2 regions of the Microbacterium sp. 22296 genome follow, and region 1 is predicted to be linked to the other one. Evidence: predicted binding sites of a transcription regulator. Region 1 holds the regulator's gene; the other holds the start of a gene.
What was found. The regulator HspR, encoded in region 1, represses chaperone genes until heat shock. The targets are predictions, from matches to a motif close to AAGTTGAGTCNNNNNGACTCAACTT.
Positions count from the first base shown of each region.

Region 2: the regulator HspR is predicted to act here: its motif matches at 2,400-2,424, upstream of ACTJJP_RS07715 (Hsp20/alpha crystallin family protein).

Region 1 covers NZ_JBQEOS010000004.1:264,953-272,220, reverse strand. Annotated here, with positions in the region: gene dnaK (molecular chaperone DnaK) at 1-702, shown strand, start outside; gene ACTJJP_RS10390 (nucleotide exchange factor GrpE) at 714-1,343, shown strand; gene ACTJJP_RS10385 (DnaJ C-terminal domain-containing protein) at 1,355-2,335, shown strand; gene ACTJJP_RS10380 (heat shock protein transcriptional repressor HspR) at 2,415-2,852, shown strand; gene ACTJJP_RS10375 (hypothetical protein) at 2,997-3,590, opposite strand; gene ACTJJP_RS10370 (ABC transporter ATP-binding protein) at 3,751-5,478, shown strand; gene ACTJJP_RS10365 (ABC transporter ATP-binding protein) at 5,475-7,268, shown strand, end outside.
Region 2 covers NZ_JBQEOS010000003.1:279,259-286,526, reverse strand. Annotated here, with positions in the region: gene ACTJJP_RS07725 (NAD(P)/FAD-dependent oxidoreductase) at 1-1,101, opposite strand, end outside; gene ACTJJP_RS07720 (sugar ABC transporter ATPase) at 1,325-1,684, shown strand; gene ACTJJP_RS07715 (Hsp20/alpha crystallin family protein) at 1,893-2,348, opposite strand; gene ACTJJP_RS07710 (UbiA family prenyltransferase) at 2,560-3,423, shown strand; gene ACTJJP_RS07705 (FAD-dependent oxidoreductase) at 3,496-4,617, opposite strand; gene ACTJJP_RS07700 (methyltransferase domain-containing protein) at 4,610-5,335, opposite strand; gene ACTJJP_RS07695 (type III polyketide synthase) at 5,332-6,426, opposite strand; gene ACTJJP_RS07690 (hypothetical protein) at 6,466-6,744, shown strand; gene ACTJJP_RS07685 (MFS transporter) at 6,847-7,268, shown strand, end outside.

The DNA.
Region 1 (7,268 bases):
ACGGCCATCCCGACCAAGCGCAGCGAGACCTTCACCACCGCCGATGACAACCAGCCGTCGGTCGCGATCCAGGTCTTCCAGGGCGAGCGCGAGTTCACCCGCGACAACAAGCCGCTCGGCACCTTCGAGCTGACCGGCATCGCTCCGGCTCCCCGCGGCATCCCGCAGGTCGAGGTCACCTTCGACATCGACGCCAACGGCATCGTGCACGTGTCCGCCAAGGACAAGGGCACCGGTAAGGAGCAGTCGATGACCATCACGGGCGGCTCGTCGCTGCCCAAGGAGGACATCGAGCGCATGGTGCGCGAGGCCGAGGAGAACGCGGCGGAAGACAAGAAGCGCCGCGAGTCCGCCGAGACCCGCAACCAGGCCGAGACCCTGTCGTACTCGATCGAGAAGCTGATCAAGGAGAACGAGGACAAGCTCCCCGCCGAGGTCAAGACCGAGGTGCAGGGCGATGTCGACGCGCTCAAGACGGCTCTCGCCGGCGACGACGACGACGCGGTCAAGACCGCGTTCGACAAGCTGAACGCCAGCCAGGGCAAGCTCGGCGAGGCCATCTACGCCTCCTCGCAGGCCGCGGGCCAGCCGGCCGACCCCAACGTGGGTCAGCCGGGCAACGGCGAGACGCCGAACCCCGAGGAAGACGTCATCGACGCCGAGGTCGTCGACGACGAGCCGACCGACGAGAACAAGAAGTAAGCGACAGACACATGGCACACAAGGACGACGACCCTTCGACGGGCTCAGGGCCCGAGTACGGTGGCGCCGGTCCTGACGAGACGGGGCCGGAGGAGAACACCTCCGGCCCCGCGCCGTCGGGCGAGCAGTCCGAGACGCAGGACGTGGATGCCGAGGGCCTGACCATCGACGACATCCTGGGCGCCGAGCAGACGCCCGAGGCCGCGGCAGAGGGGGCATCCTCCGACAAGGAGGCCTCGCTGCTGATCGACCTCAAGCGCCTGCAGGCGGAGTACGCCAACTACCGCCGGCGCACCGAAGAGCAGCGCGAGCGCGAGATCGAGCGGGCCAAGGGCGAGGCCGTGAAGGGCCTGCTGCCCGTCATGGACGACCTCGACCGCGCCGTCAAGCACGGTGATCTCGTCGAGGGCACGCCCTTCGCCGCGATCGGCGACAAGGTGCGCGCCGTGGCGGAGCGTCTCGGCGTGGTGTCGTACGGCGCCGTCGGCGACGTCTTCGACCCGCAGCAGCACGAGGCCATCTTCCAGGCGCCCACCCCCGGTGTGACCGAGACGACGATCCTCGAGGTCGTCGAGGTCGGCTACCGCCTCGGCTCGGTCGAACTGCGACCGGCCAAGGTCGTCGTCGCCGTACCGGCCTAGGAGGAGGACGCATGGCGAGTCAGGACTGGTTCGACAAGGACTTCTACAAGGTCCTCGGTGTCGACAAGGGCGTCAGCGCTGCCGATCTGAAGAAGACGTACCGCAAGCTCGCGCGCCAGTACCACCCCGACTCGAACCCGGGAGACGCGAAAGCCGAGGCGACCTTCAAGGAGATCAGTGAGGCCTACTCGGTGCTCAACGACCCCGAGCAGCGCGAGGAGTACGACCAGATCCGGGCCATGGGCTCGGGGGCGCGCTTCTCTGCTCCCGGGGCGGGCGGCGGCGGGGGTTTCGACGACGTCTTCAGCCGCTTCGGTCAGGGCCGGGGTCAGCAGCAACCCGGCTTCGAGGACATCTTCTCGATGTTCGACCAGCAGGGGGGCGGTTTCGGTTCCGGCCGGTTCGGGCAGACGACCGGGGGCTTCCGAGGCTTCGGCGGCCCGCAGCGCGGGGCCGACGTCACCGCACGCACGACGATCGACTTCGTCACGGCGGCCAAGGGCGAGACCATCACCCTGCAGGGTGAGGACAACGTGCCGTTCAAGGTGAAGATCCCCGCCGGCGTCTCCGACGGCCAGAAGATCCGCCTTCGCGGTCGAGGCCGGAAGTCCCCCGACGGCGGGGAGAGCGGCGACATCGTGGTGACCGTCGCGGTGCGCCCGCACCCGGTGTTCACGCGTGACGGCCTCAACCTGCGGGTGACGGTCCCGGTGACCTTCACCGAGGCGGCCCTCGGCGCGACCATCGAGGTCCCCACCCTCGGCGGTGAGCCCGTGCGGCTCCGCGTCGCGCCCGGCACCCCGTCGGGACGCGTCCTTCGTGTCAAAGGCCGCGGGATCGAGTCGAGCAAAGGGTCCGGTGATCTGCTCGCGGAGGTGCAGGTCGCGGTGCCGGCGCACCTCGACGACGCCGCCCGTGAGGCTCTCGAGCGGTTCCAGGCACTCCAGCCGAAAGAGAACCCGCGCGCCGACCTGATGTCCAAAGCGCGGTAGAACTGCAGGACGGAGGTCTCCCGGCATCCGTGATCACACCGGATGCCGGGATCCGCCGGAGCGATGGAGAGGAGAGACCGTGCCCGAGAGAGAGATCGACGAAGACGCCCCCATCTTCGCCATCGCCGCCGCGGCTGAGCTGTCGAACATGCACCCGCAGACGCTGCGCCAGTACGACCGGCTCGGTCTCGTCGTACCCGCGCGAACCCAGGGCGGATCGCGGCGGTACTCGAGCCGCCACGTCCAGCAGCTGCGCGAAGTCGCCCGACTGTCGGGCGAGGGCATGAGCCTCCCCGCCATCGCCCGCCTGCTCACCCTCGAGCAGCAGGTGCACGATCTCGCCCGGCGTGTGAACGACCTCGAGCGTCAGCTCACCATCGAACGCCAGTCGCGACCGGGTGCGCGCGTCTTCGCCGCCGGTGCGACCGGCTCGGTCGTCACGTTGCGCCACGGTTCGCGTGTGCGTCGCGCAACCGACATCGTGCTCTGGCGCCCCCGCGACATGCACGGCGACTGATCCCTTCGCCCATCCCGGATGCCACCGCTCCCGGTGGCTCCGACAGACTCAGCCACCTGAACCGCGGACATCCCGAGCGTCCGCGCATCTGCGCACGAACGGACGGCTCCCCGTGTTCGTCGCGCGGACCGCTCGTCGAGGGTGTCAGGCCGGGTCGAGCCGCAAGACCGTGGGCGATTCGCCGACCCGCAGGTCATCGGCCACGCGGATGGTGCGGGCCACGGCATCCACGGCTCCGATGACCGTGCCGAACCGCTCGCGATCGGCGCACACCGCCGTGACCGTCACGAAGTGCGAGCCCGTGTCCCACGTATAGGTCGCGAACGGCGGGGTGCGCGCATCGCTCGGCAGCGGCATCGCGAGCTTCTCGCCCACACCGAGGAAGGGGTTGGGGAAGGACTCCGTGTCGTCGTACTCCATCGGCATCATCGCCCGCGCGGTGCGTGCCTGCGGCGTGGCCTCCTGCAGTTGCGCCATCACGACGAGCAGTTCGGGATCGCTCTTCCACACCCACACGAGCACGCGACCGGCAGCGCGGCGCATCAGCAGGGGCGCGGCTTGGCTGAGGATCCACGCGAAAGCGCCGCCGCCGGGCCGAGGGGCCGCGCCGGCGGCCTGATTCGCCTGGCTGAGCAGCATGCCGATCGCCGCTTTGCGGTGTCGACGCCCGCGGAAACCGAGGGATCCGGTCACGGGCACCCAGAGGTCGGCGGGAGCGTCGGCCTGCAGTCGAGACATGGGTTCAGCCTACGATCCGCATCCTGTGAAGCGGATGCCGGAGGCCCGCGTTCGCGACGGGAGAACGCTCCCACAGCCGATGGGGTCGCCGGTGTCGGAGGTTGGTGCAAGGCTGTACTCCGCGGCCACCGCGACCGCATCGACCATCTCTGGAGGTGCCGTGCTCGGCAAGATCCTCATCCGTTACCTCTCCCGGTACCGGTGGCTGCTCCTGGCATTGCTGGTCTTCCAGTTCGTGGCGGCCATGGCGTCGCTCTACCTCCCGCGCCTGAACGCCGACATCATCGACCAGGGCGTCGCGCGCGGCGACACGGCCTTCATCTGGTCGCAGGGGTCGATGATGCTCGCCATCTCGCTCGGTCAGATCACGGCATCCGTCATCGCGACCTACTTCGCCGCCCGCGCGGCGATGGCCGCCGGCCGCGACATCCGTCGCGACATCTTCGAGAAGGTCAGCGGCTTCTCCGAGCGCGAGCTGTCGCAGTTCGGTGCGGGATCGCTCATCACCCGCAACACCAACGACGTGCAGCAGGTGCAGATGCTGGCGATGATGGGCGCGACGATGCTCGTCAGCGCCCCGCTGCTGGCGATCGGCGGCATCTTCATGGCCCTCCAGCAAGACGTCGGCCTCAGCTGGCTGATCGCCGTCGCGGTGCCGACGCTCCTGATCGCCGCGGGCCTCATCATCGCGCGCATGGTCCCGCTCTTCCGCAGCTACCAGGCGAAGCTCGACGCGGTGAACCGCATCATGCGCGAGCAGCTCACCGGTGTACGCGTCGTGCGCGCGTTCGTTCGCGAGCGCATCGAAGAAGAGCGGTTCCGCGGGGCCAATACCGACATCATGATCGTCGGTCGAAGGGTCGGGTCGCTCTTCGTCCTGTTGTTCCCGCTGGCCATGCTCGTCCTGAACGTGACCGTCGTCGGCGTGATCTGGTTCGGCGGCATCCAGGTCGACCAGGGCGGCGTGCAGATCGGCACGCTGTTCGCCTTCATGCAGTACGTGGCGCAGATCCTCATGGGTGTGCTCATGGCGAGCTTCATGACGGTGATGATCCCGCGCGCGGCCGTATCCGCCGAACGCATCGGCGAGGTGCTCGACAGTCACTCCACCCTCGAGCGGCCCGCGAACCCGGTGAGCGTCTTCCCGGAGCGCGGCGCCGTCGAGTTCGAAGACGTGTCCTTCGCCTACCCGGGCGCCGAGTCCCCCGTGGTGTCGGGTATCAGTTTCGTCGCCCGTCCCGGCGAGACGGTCGCGATCGTCGGCTCCACCGGTGCGGGCAAGACCACCCTCGTCTCCCTCATCCCGCGCCTGTTCGACGTCACCGCGGGCGCCGTCCGCGTCGGCGGCGTCGACGTGCGCGAGGCCGACCTCGACGGGCTGTGGAAGAGCATCGGGCTCGTGCCCCAGCGTCCCTTCCTCTTCAGCGGCACGGTGGCATCCAACCTCCGATTCGGTCGAGAAGACGCCACCGACGACGAACTGTGGAAGGCCCTCGAGATCGCGCAGGGGCGCGAGTTCGTCGAGGCGATGGAGGGGGGACTCGACGCGCGCATCGCCCAGGGCGGCACGAACGTCTCGGGTGGTCAGCGTCAGCGCCTCGCCATCGCGCGGGCGATCGTGCATCGGCCCGCCGTGCTCGTGTTCGACGACTCCTTCTCGGCGCTCGACCTCAGTACCGACGCCCGGCTCCGGCGGGCGCTCTGGCAGGAGTTGCCCGAGGTGACGAAGATCGTCGTCGCGCAGCGCGTGTCGACCATCACGGGAGCCGATCGCATCGTCGTCCTCGAGGAGGGGCGACTGGCAGGTGTCGGGAGCCACGAGGAGCTGCTGCAGTCCAGTAGCACCTATCGCGAGATCGTCGAGTCGCAGCTGGGGGTCGAGGCATGAGCACCACAGAGACGCTGACCGAAGAAGAGCGGGCCGAACTCGAGCTGGCCGAGCAGGCTCGACTCACCTCGGGCGACTGGGACAGCGTGGCACCCGGGAAGGCATCGAACTTCGGCCCGAGTTTCCGGCGTCTGATCGGGCTGCTGCGTCCGTACGCCGGCGCCTTCACGTTCGTCTCCGTGCTGGGAGCCCTCGGCGTCGTGCTCGCCGTGCTCGCGCCCCGCGTGCTCGGCGACGCCACGAACATCATTTTCGAGGGCGTGGTCTCGAAGGGGTTGGCCGAACAGTTCCCCGCCGGCACGTCGCAGGCCGACGTCGTTGAAGCTCTCCGCGCGGCGGGCCAGGGCGACATCGCCAACATCGTCGGTGCCATGAACAACTTCTCCGTCGGCGCCGGTGTCGACTTCGACGCGCTGCGCATGGTGGTGGTCGCCGTCCTGGCGATCTACGTCGGTTCGTCGCTGCTGTCGTGGATCCAGGGTTACGTCATCAACGTCATCATGGTGCGCACGATGTGGCGTCTGCGCGAAGACGTCGAGGCCAAGATCAACCGCCTGCCGCTGTCGTACTTCGACAAGGTGCAGCGCGGAGAGCTCATCTCCCGCGTCACCAACGACATCGACAACATCACGCAGACGATGCAGCAGTCGCTGTCGAGTGCGCTGACCTCGGTGCTCACCGTCGTGGGCGTGCTCATCATGATGTTCACGATCTCGTGGCAGCTCGCGCTCGTCGCTCTCGTCTCGCTGCCGCTCATGGCCGTCATCTTCGGCGTCATCGGCCCGAAGTCGCAGAAGGCGTTCGGCGAGCAGTGGAAGAAGGTCGGTCGCCTCAACGCCCGCGTCGAGGAGTCCTTCTCCGGTCACGCCCTCGTCAAGGTCTACGGACGCGAGAAGGACGCCCGCGAGAAGTTCGAGGTCGAGAACGAGGAGCTCTACGAAGCGAGCTTCCGGGCCCAGTTCCTCTCCGGCATGATCATGCCCGGCATGATGTTCGTCGGAAACCTGACCTACGTCGGCATCGCCGTGCTGGGCGGTCTCATGGTGGCGGGCGGCCAGCTCCGCCTCGGCGACGTGCAGGCGTTCATCCAGTACTCGCAGCAGTTCACCCAGCCGCTGTCGCAGCTGGGCGGCATGGCCGCGGTGGTGCAGTCGGGCACCGCGTCGGCGGAACGCGTGTTCGCGCTGCTCGACGCCGACGAGCAGGATCCGGATGCCGCCGACGCCCCCGGCCACGTGGAGGGGCGCGGCGTCATCGAGTTCGAGAACGTACGCTTCGCGTACACGCCCGATCGGCCGCTGATCACCGATCTGTCGTTCCGCGTCGAGCCCGGCCAGACGGTCGCGATCGTCGGACCCACCGGTGCGGGCAAGACGACGCTGGTCAACCTGATCATGCGGTTCTACGAACTCGACGGCGGTCGGATCCTGCTCGACGGGCAGGACATCGCCGATCTCCGCCGCGACGATGTGCGCGCCCGCACCGGCATGGTGCTGCAGGACCCGTGGCTGTTCGCCGGCACGATCCGCGACAACATCCGGTACGGCCGCGAGAGCGCGACCGACGCCGAGATCGTCGAGGCCGCCGCCGCCACGCGCGTCGATCAGTTCGTGCACTCGCTGCCCGACGGCTACGACACCGTGCTCGACGAAGACGCCGCGAACGTCTCGGCGGGTGAGAAGCAGCTGATCACGATCGCGCGCGCATTCGTCGCCCGTCCGTCGGTGCTCATCCTCGACGAGGCGACCTCGTCGGTCGACACCCGTACCGAGCTGCTGCTGCAGCAGGCG
Region 2 (7,268 bases), on a different contig from region 1:
CCGCCGGTCGAACTCCGCGAATACGACCGTTCCGCGTGACACCGTGAAGGGGACGACGCTGTAGCCGGTGTATCTCGCCGACGGAGTGCGCCCCTGGCGAACGGCCGTCATGTTCTTCACGAGCACCTTGGCCTGTTGCCGTATCGCTCCGCCCGAGCGGCGCGTGGTGCTCGCCGCGGCATCTCCCACGGACCAGACCTCGGGGTGGCGCACATGCTGGAACGTCTCGGGGTCGACGTCGACGAAGCCGTGCGGATCACCGGATGCCGCCAACCCGCTCCCGGCGATCCATTCCGGCGCGCGCTGCGGCGGCACCGCATGCAACACGTCGTAGGACAGCGTCTCGTCGCGGGCGGAGTCGCGGTCGGCGTCGCCGTGGCCGATGACGAGCGTGCGCGACGCGGCATCCACGGATCGGAGCTGCCGGCTGTAGCGCACCTCGATGCCGTACTCGTCGAGCTTGCGTCGCAGCTCCCGGTCGATCGCGGGGATGCCGAAGGGCACGGGGTCGGGGCAGACGAACACGACGCGGATGTCATCGCGCACGCCGATCGCGCGCCACCAGTCGCACGCGAGGTACATCGGCTTCTGCGCCGCGGCGCCGCACGACGCCGGCTCCGGGGGCTGGGTGAACACGACGGTGCCCGAGCGCAGGTCGCGGAGCACCGGCGACGCTTTCGCGGCGAGGTCGAAGTCGTAGTTCGAGATGCCCGTCGGATCCGCCATCGCCTCGGGCAGGCCGGGGATCTGCTCCCAGGCCATCCGCATGCCGGCGCAGACCACCAACTGGTCGTAGTCGAGGTGCTCGCCCGAGACGAGGTGCACACGCCGGGCCTCGGCATCGACGGTGAAGACCTCGTCGCGCAGCCACCGTGCCCCGCGGGGAGTGACGTCGGCCTGACGGCGAACGGCTTCGGAGGCGCGCGCGGCACCCCCGGCGATGTGGGACTGCAACGGCGCGAACACGTGCTTCTCGCGCGGTTCGATCACGGTGATGTCGCCGGCGCGGGCACGGTGCAGGCGGCCCGCCACCGACAGTCCCGCGTTCCCCCCGCCGATGACGACGATGCGCGCGGGCGCGGCTGTTCGGGAGTCGTTCATGGGGGATCCTCTCGTCGCCCTCACGCTCGCCCGCCCGGTCCGGAGGCGCCAGCGCCTTGACAGCGGCTCCGCCGGCGACCGCAGCGCACGGGAGGCGGCGCGGTCCGGCGCGACGACGCACGCGCGACGCGTGTCAAGGGGCACGGCGGGGACGGGCGCGGCGTGTGGGATGAGAGCAGCCGCTGATCCTCGCGGTGACACGCGTCCGACGGAAGGACCCCCCATGAGCGACGCTTCGATCGACCCGACCACCGCCGCGACGCCCCCCGCCGCTGACGCGGGAATCGCGGGCGTGCAGCCCCTGCGCGACGGCGACACGTCCATCCAGCCCGACCCCGCGCTCGACCCGGCGCAGGCCGAGTGGGACGCGACCACGGCACTCGACGAGGGCGCCGATCCCGCCGACATCAACCCGGACACCGCCACGGGTGCCGACCCGGCCGAGATCCCCGCTGACGACAGCGACATCCCGCAGGAGGACATCCACGCCCTCGCCACCGGCACCGACTCGCAGGGTCAGGATCCCGGGGTCGTCGAGCTCGGCGAAGAGGGTCAGGGCGACCTCGCCCCCGAGGACCTCTGAGGCTTCTCCGACGCCCCGGGTGCCCGTAACGGTCCCGGGGCGTCGCTGTGCCCGCGGCGATATCGTCACGGTGGGCGGGACGCTTTCGGCGGGGGGCCCGAGGGTGGTCGGGCGGGAGCAGGTGCCCCCGCGGATGCAGACTCGGACCGTGCGCGCAGGTTACGGGGGAGCGGTCCTCGAAAGGACCGCGCCCCCGCCCCGCTCGGCTCTACTGCTCGATGAGCTGCGGCGAGCTCTCGTGCGCCTCGATGACGCCATCGTGCTCGTCGGTCGACACAGCGATGCGCCGCGGCTTCGCCTTCTCGCTCACGGGGATCGTCACGCTCAGCACACCGTTGCGGTACGAAGCGCTGATGCCCTCGGTGTCGATCCCCTGGCCGAGGTTGAGCTGACGGACGAAGGATGCCGTCTCGCGCTCGCGCGTGATCCACTTCACGCCCTCGCCGGAGCCCAACGTGCGTTCGGCGCGGATCGTCAGCAGCTGGCCGTCGACGTCGATGTCGACCGACCCGGGGTCGACGCCGGGCAGGTCGGCGGCGAGGACGTAGTGGTCGCCGTCGCGGTAGAGGTCCATGGGCATCCGTCGGGGGCCGCCGCCACGGCGTGCGTCGAGAAGGGTCGACGCCAGACGGTCGAGGTCGCGGAAGGGGTCGTAGGTGGCCATTGTCGTTCTCCTTGTCGATCGGTCGGGGTGTGGCATCCCCGATGTTCGGTGAAGTTGAGTCTGATGCGCTCAACTACGTAGAGATTAGCACTCGGGTGCTGCGAGTGCCAAGGATTCTCGGGCGCGATCATCGCGCCTTCGACACCGCGGCGCATCCCCGGGCGGCGAGACGCGCGGGCCCGCGATGCCCGCCCCGCGGTAGCGTCATCGGGTGACGGATGCCGCGGCGGAGCCGCCCCTCGCTCGCACTCCCCTCGGGCGCGCGGGCGTCGTCGGAGCGCTGTGGGCGTCCACCCACCCCGGACCCACGCTCGTGGTCACGGCCCTCTCGCTCGCGCTCGGCATCGCCGCCGGCGTCGATCCCGGACGCCTCCTCGTGCTCGTGGCCGCGGTCTTCGCGGGGCAGGTGTCGGTGGGGCTCTCGAACGACGCGATCGACGCGGCGCGGGATGCCGCGGTCGGGCGCACCGACAAGCCCATCGCCGGGGGAGCGGTCACCGCGGGCCGGGCGCTGGCCGTCGGCGTGGGAGCCGTCGTCGTCGCGCTCGCCTTGTCGATCCCGCTGGGTCCCGGGCTCGTGGCGGCCCACTCCGTCGCGCTCGCCTCGGCGTGGGCGTACAACGCGGGGCTGAAGTCGACGGCGTTCTCGATCGTGCCGTTCCTGCTGAGCTTCGGACTGTTCCCCTCGTTCGCCACCCTCTCGACCTCGGCCCCCGCGCTCGCCGCGGTGTGGGCCTCGGTCGCGGGTGCCGCCCTGGGTGCTGCGGTGCACCTGACCAACGTCGTGCGCGACCTCGACGACGATCGCCGCACCGGCGTCCGCGGCCTTCCGCACCGCCTCGGCGCGCGGGCGTCCGTGCTGCTGGCCGCCGCGGGGATCGTCGTCGGGGCTCTGGCGGTGCTGCTCGGCCCGGGTGGCCAACTCGGGGCCGTCCGGGTGGCGTTCTTCGTCGCCGCGGTCGCGGTGGCCGTCGCGACCGCCGTACTCGTGCTGGTGCGCCCCCCGGGCCGAGCCGTGTTCCGGTTGACGATGGTCGCGGCGCTCCTGCTCGCGGTGCAACTCGTCGTCTCCTGACGCCCCGGGTCTCGTCGCGCGCCCCTCCCGTGCGCCGCCGTCGTGCAGGCGCGGCAGCCGCGGCCCGCCGCATCAGGTGCCGGGCGCCGCCCGGTCGAACCTCATCGCATACGCGCGCGTGAACGCCGCGCCCCCCGGTCCCCGCAACAGCGTCCGCAGCGCGCCGGTCCGCATCCGGTGCGCGGCCGGACCCGCCGCCCGCCCGAGCAGGGTGTTGAGGAACGCCAGCCGGGCCGCGTGCCGGGCCGAGGCGAGCCGGTCTCGTTCCCAGCGCGCGAGGCCGGCGTCCTCGCCCCCGCGCACCCACGGCGCGAGCAGAGGCGACAGGGTCAGCGCGTCGAGCAGACCGAGGTTCATGCCCTGCCCGCCGATCGGGCTGACCTCGTGCCCGGCGTCGCCCACGACCACGATGCGCCCGCGCCGCAGAGCCGGGGCGACGGCGCGGCGTACGCCGAAGGTCGAGGCCCCGGCGATCTCGATCTCGACCCCGGTACGGACGGCGACCGCTTCGCGCAGGAAGGCATCGGCATCCCCGACCTCGCTCGATCCGGCCCACGCGACCAGCCTTCGGCGACCACCGGGCAGCGGGAACGACTCCACCACACCCCCGCGTTCGAGGTGCACCCGAGCCACGGGACCACCGGTTGCCACGACATCGGCCATGACGTAGCGGTCGGGGTAGTGGCGCGTGCGAACGGCGCCGTCGCGGTAGACGAGTGCGCGTCCCGCCCACCCGGATGCCACGACCACCACGCCGGCGCGGATCTCGGCCCGTCCGCCGGGCCCCGACACCTCCGCCCGCACGCCGTCGCCGTCGGAGTGCAGCGCCTCGACGGCTGTTCCCCGGCGTATCGGAGGGGCCAGGGCGGACAGCACGCGCATCGTGTCGGTCTGCGCCAACGCCGCGACATAAGGATGCCGGGCCCGCAGACGCTCGAACCGGATCTCGGCGATCACCCGGCCGTCGGCGCGCGCCTCGCCGCGGTCGATCCGCACGGCATCGGCCCGGATGCCATCGGTCGCGCCGCACGCCTCGAGCAGCGTCAGGGCGGGGGAATGGATGCCGATGGCCCGCGTCCCACCCCCGGCGTCGACGCGGCGCTCGACGATCTCGACGTCGACGCCCCGGGTGCGCAGGTCGGCGGCGAGGGCGAGACCCACGGGACCCGCGCCGACGACGAGCACCTCAGGCATCGGCATCCGCCCGTCCCCGGGCGACGGCGAGCACGCGGAACGGTGCCGGCGTCTGCACCTGCCAGGGGGAGCCGAGCGCGGCGGCCAACTCGGGCGCGCGATAGCTGCGTCGGATGGAGCGCAGCCCGTCGACGCGAAGGAACGTGCCGGCCGAGAGAGGGGTGATGCCCACGGCGTACAGGGCGTACGCCCGTCGGCCGCGCGCGATGTCGGCGTGCAGAACGGCGCCGCGCGAGAGGGCGAGCGAGTCGTCGGCGAACCAGCGCAGGCCCTCGGCGTCGAGATGGTGGAGCACGTGGTTGCTCACGACGAGATCGAACCGCTCGCCGGCGGCCAGAAGCTCGCGCGAACCCGCCGCGACGAACCGCACCCCCGGCCGCTGCCGCATCCGGGCGGCCTCGTGCGCCCGCGGGTCGGGGTCGGCGCCGACCCACTCGACGTCGAGACCGTCGCGGGCGGCCAGGGCGGCCAGACGCACGACGACGTCGCCGCCGCCCGAACCGAGGTCGAGCACACGGGCCGGGCGGCCGAGGGCGCGCAGCTCGGGCGCCACCCGCGTGCGGTAGACCCGCCCCCACGCCGACACCAAACGGTTGACGACGTCGAACCGGCGGTAGGTGGCGGCCAGGGACCGCGGATCGCATTCGGGATCGTCCATCAACTCGGTGAGCTCCGTATCGCGCCGCGCGAGCCCGAGTGGGCGGGCGGTACGACTCACGATCGTGGGCGGCGCACGGTGATCTTCGCCGCCTCGACCGTGAGCCCCGGACCGAAGGCCAGCGCCGCGACCCGGTCGCCCTCGACGCGGGCGGCGTCGGCGAGCAGGTCGCGCAGGATGAACATCAGCGTCGCGCTCGACATGTTGCCGTGCCGGCGCAGCACGTCGCGCGAGGCGGCGAGGGCTGCGGCATCCAGTCCGAGGGCGTTCTCGACCCGATCGAGGATGCTCCGCCCACCCGGATGCACGGCCCACGCGTCGACCGCGGCGAGGTCGCCGACGACGTCGGCGGCGATGGCCGAGATCTCGCGTCCGATGATGCGCGGCACCTCGGGAGTCAGCGTCATCTCGAAGCCCGAGTCGCCCACGGTCCAGGCCATGTCCTTCTCGCCCTCGTCGGTCACGTGCGTGGCGAAGTCGTCGAGGTCGAGACCGTCGTGGGCGGAGTCTCCGGATGCCACGACCGCGGCGCCCGCGCCGTCGGCGAAGACCGAGGCGGCGACGATCTGGTCGGGGTGCGACGAGGTCTGCCAGTGCAGCGAACACAGCTCCGCGCAGGCGACGAGCACGACCGCCGACGGGTCGGCGCCGACGATGCGCGCCGCCAGCCGCAGCGCGGGGATGGCCGCCGCGCAGCCGATGAAACCGAGGTGATAGCGCTCGACGGTCGGCGAGAGGCCGAGATCCCGCACGAGGTGGTAATCGGGGCCGGGGGCGAACATGCCGGTGCACGAGACCGTGACGACGTGCGTCACGGCATCCGCGTCGTATCCCGATCCGGCGATCGCGAGGCGCGACGCCTCCGCGAAGAGGGCCGGTGCGGTGCGGCGGTACTCGTCGTTGCGGGCGCCGGTGGAGGGCATGAGCAGCGTGTCGCCGTCGCGCACCCCGAGGCCGTCACCGTCGCCTCCGGCCAACTGCGGCAGCACCACGTGTCGGGTGTCGATCGCGGCGGCGTCGAAGGCGGCTCCCACCAGTCTCCGGCTCATACGGTCGAAGCCGGGCTGTGCGGCGAACAGGTCGCGAAGGGTGGACTGCTCGACGCGCGTATCGGGGAGGGCCGTGCCGATCGAGAGGATGCGCGCGGTCATGACTCACCTTAGGCACGGCGACGCTCCCCCGGCGCGGGGATGGCGCACCGTCAGCACGGCGTCTATGGTGCCGCGGGCCCCGATCCGCGGGGCCGGCGAGGGCCGGTCCGGGGTGCTCCGGGTGCGAACGGTGGACCCCCGGCGCGTCCGCCGATCATCGCGGGGCGTCGTGGGGCGGCCACGTGGTCGTTCACCGGACCCGGCCCCGACGGGACGATCCTGACCACCCGCGGCTGCGACATCTACGAGTCCCGCGGTGGCAGGATCGCGCGCAAAGACGCGTTCCGCAAGGTCTACCAGCCCGACACGCAGGACTGATCAGCCGCCGACCGCCGGGCGGGTACGGGTGCGTCGATCGCGCGTCCCCCCTGTCGCCGCGAGAAGATGGTCCGCCGACGTCCCCTACGCGAGAGAGGCCCCGTGGCCGTCGTCCGCCCCACCCGGTCCTGGCTCCTCGTCGCCCCGGCGCTCATCGTCCTCGGTTGGGGCGGCAATCACTTCCTGCCGCTCATGCAGTACTACCGGCTCGTGCAGGGGTTCTCCCAGGTGCAGGTCGACATCCTGCTCGGAGCGTACGTCTTCGGGATCGTGCCGGGGTTCGCGCTGTCGGGTGCCTGGTCCGACCGGTACGGTCGGCGCCCGGTGCTGCTGGCGGGTCTGGTGCTCGGCATCGTCGGAAGCATCGTGCAGGTGTGGATCGTGCTCGTCGCCGCGCCCGTCTTCGGCGCGGGCTACGGGCTCGCGATGGTCTTCGACTTGTCGACCACGCAGTCGCTCGCGCGTCCCGAGGATCTCGCGGGCATCACGGCCGCGTACTACTCGCTGACGTATCTGGGGTTCCT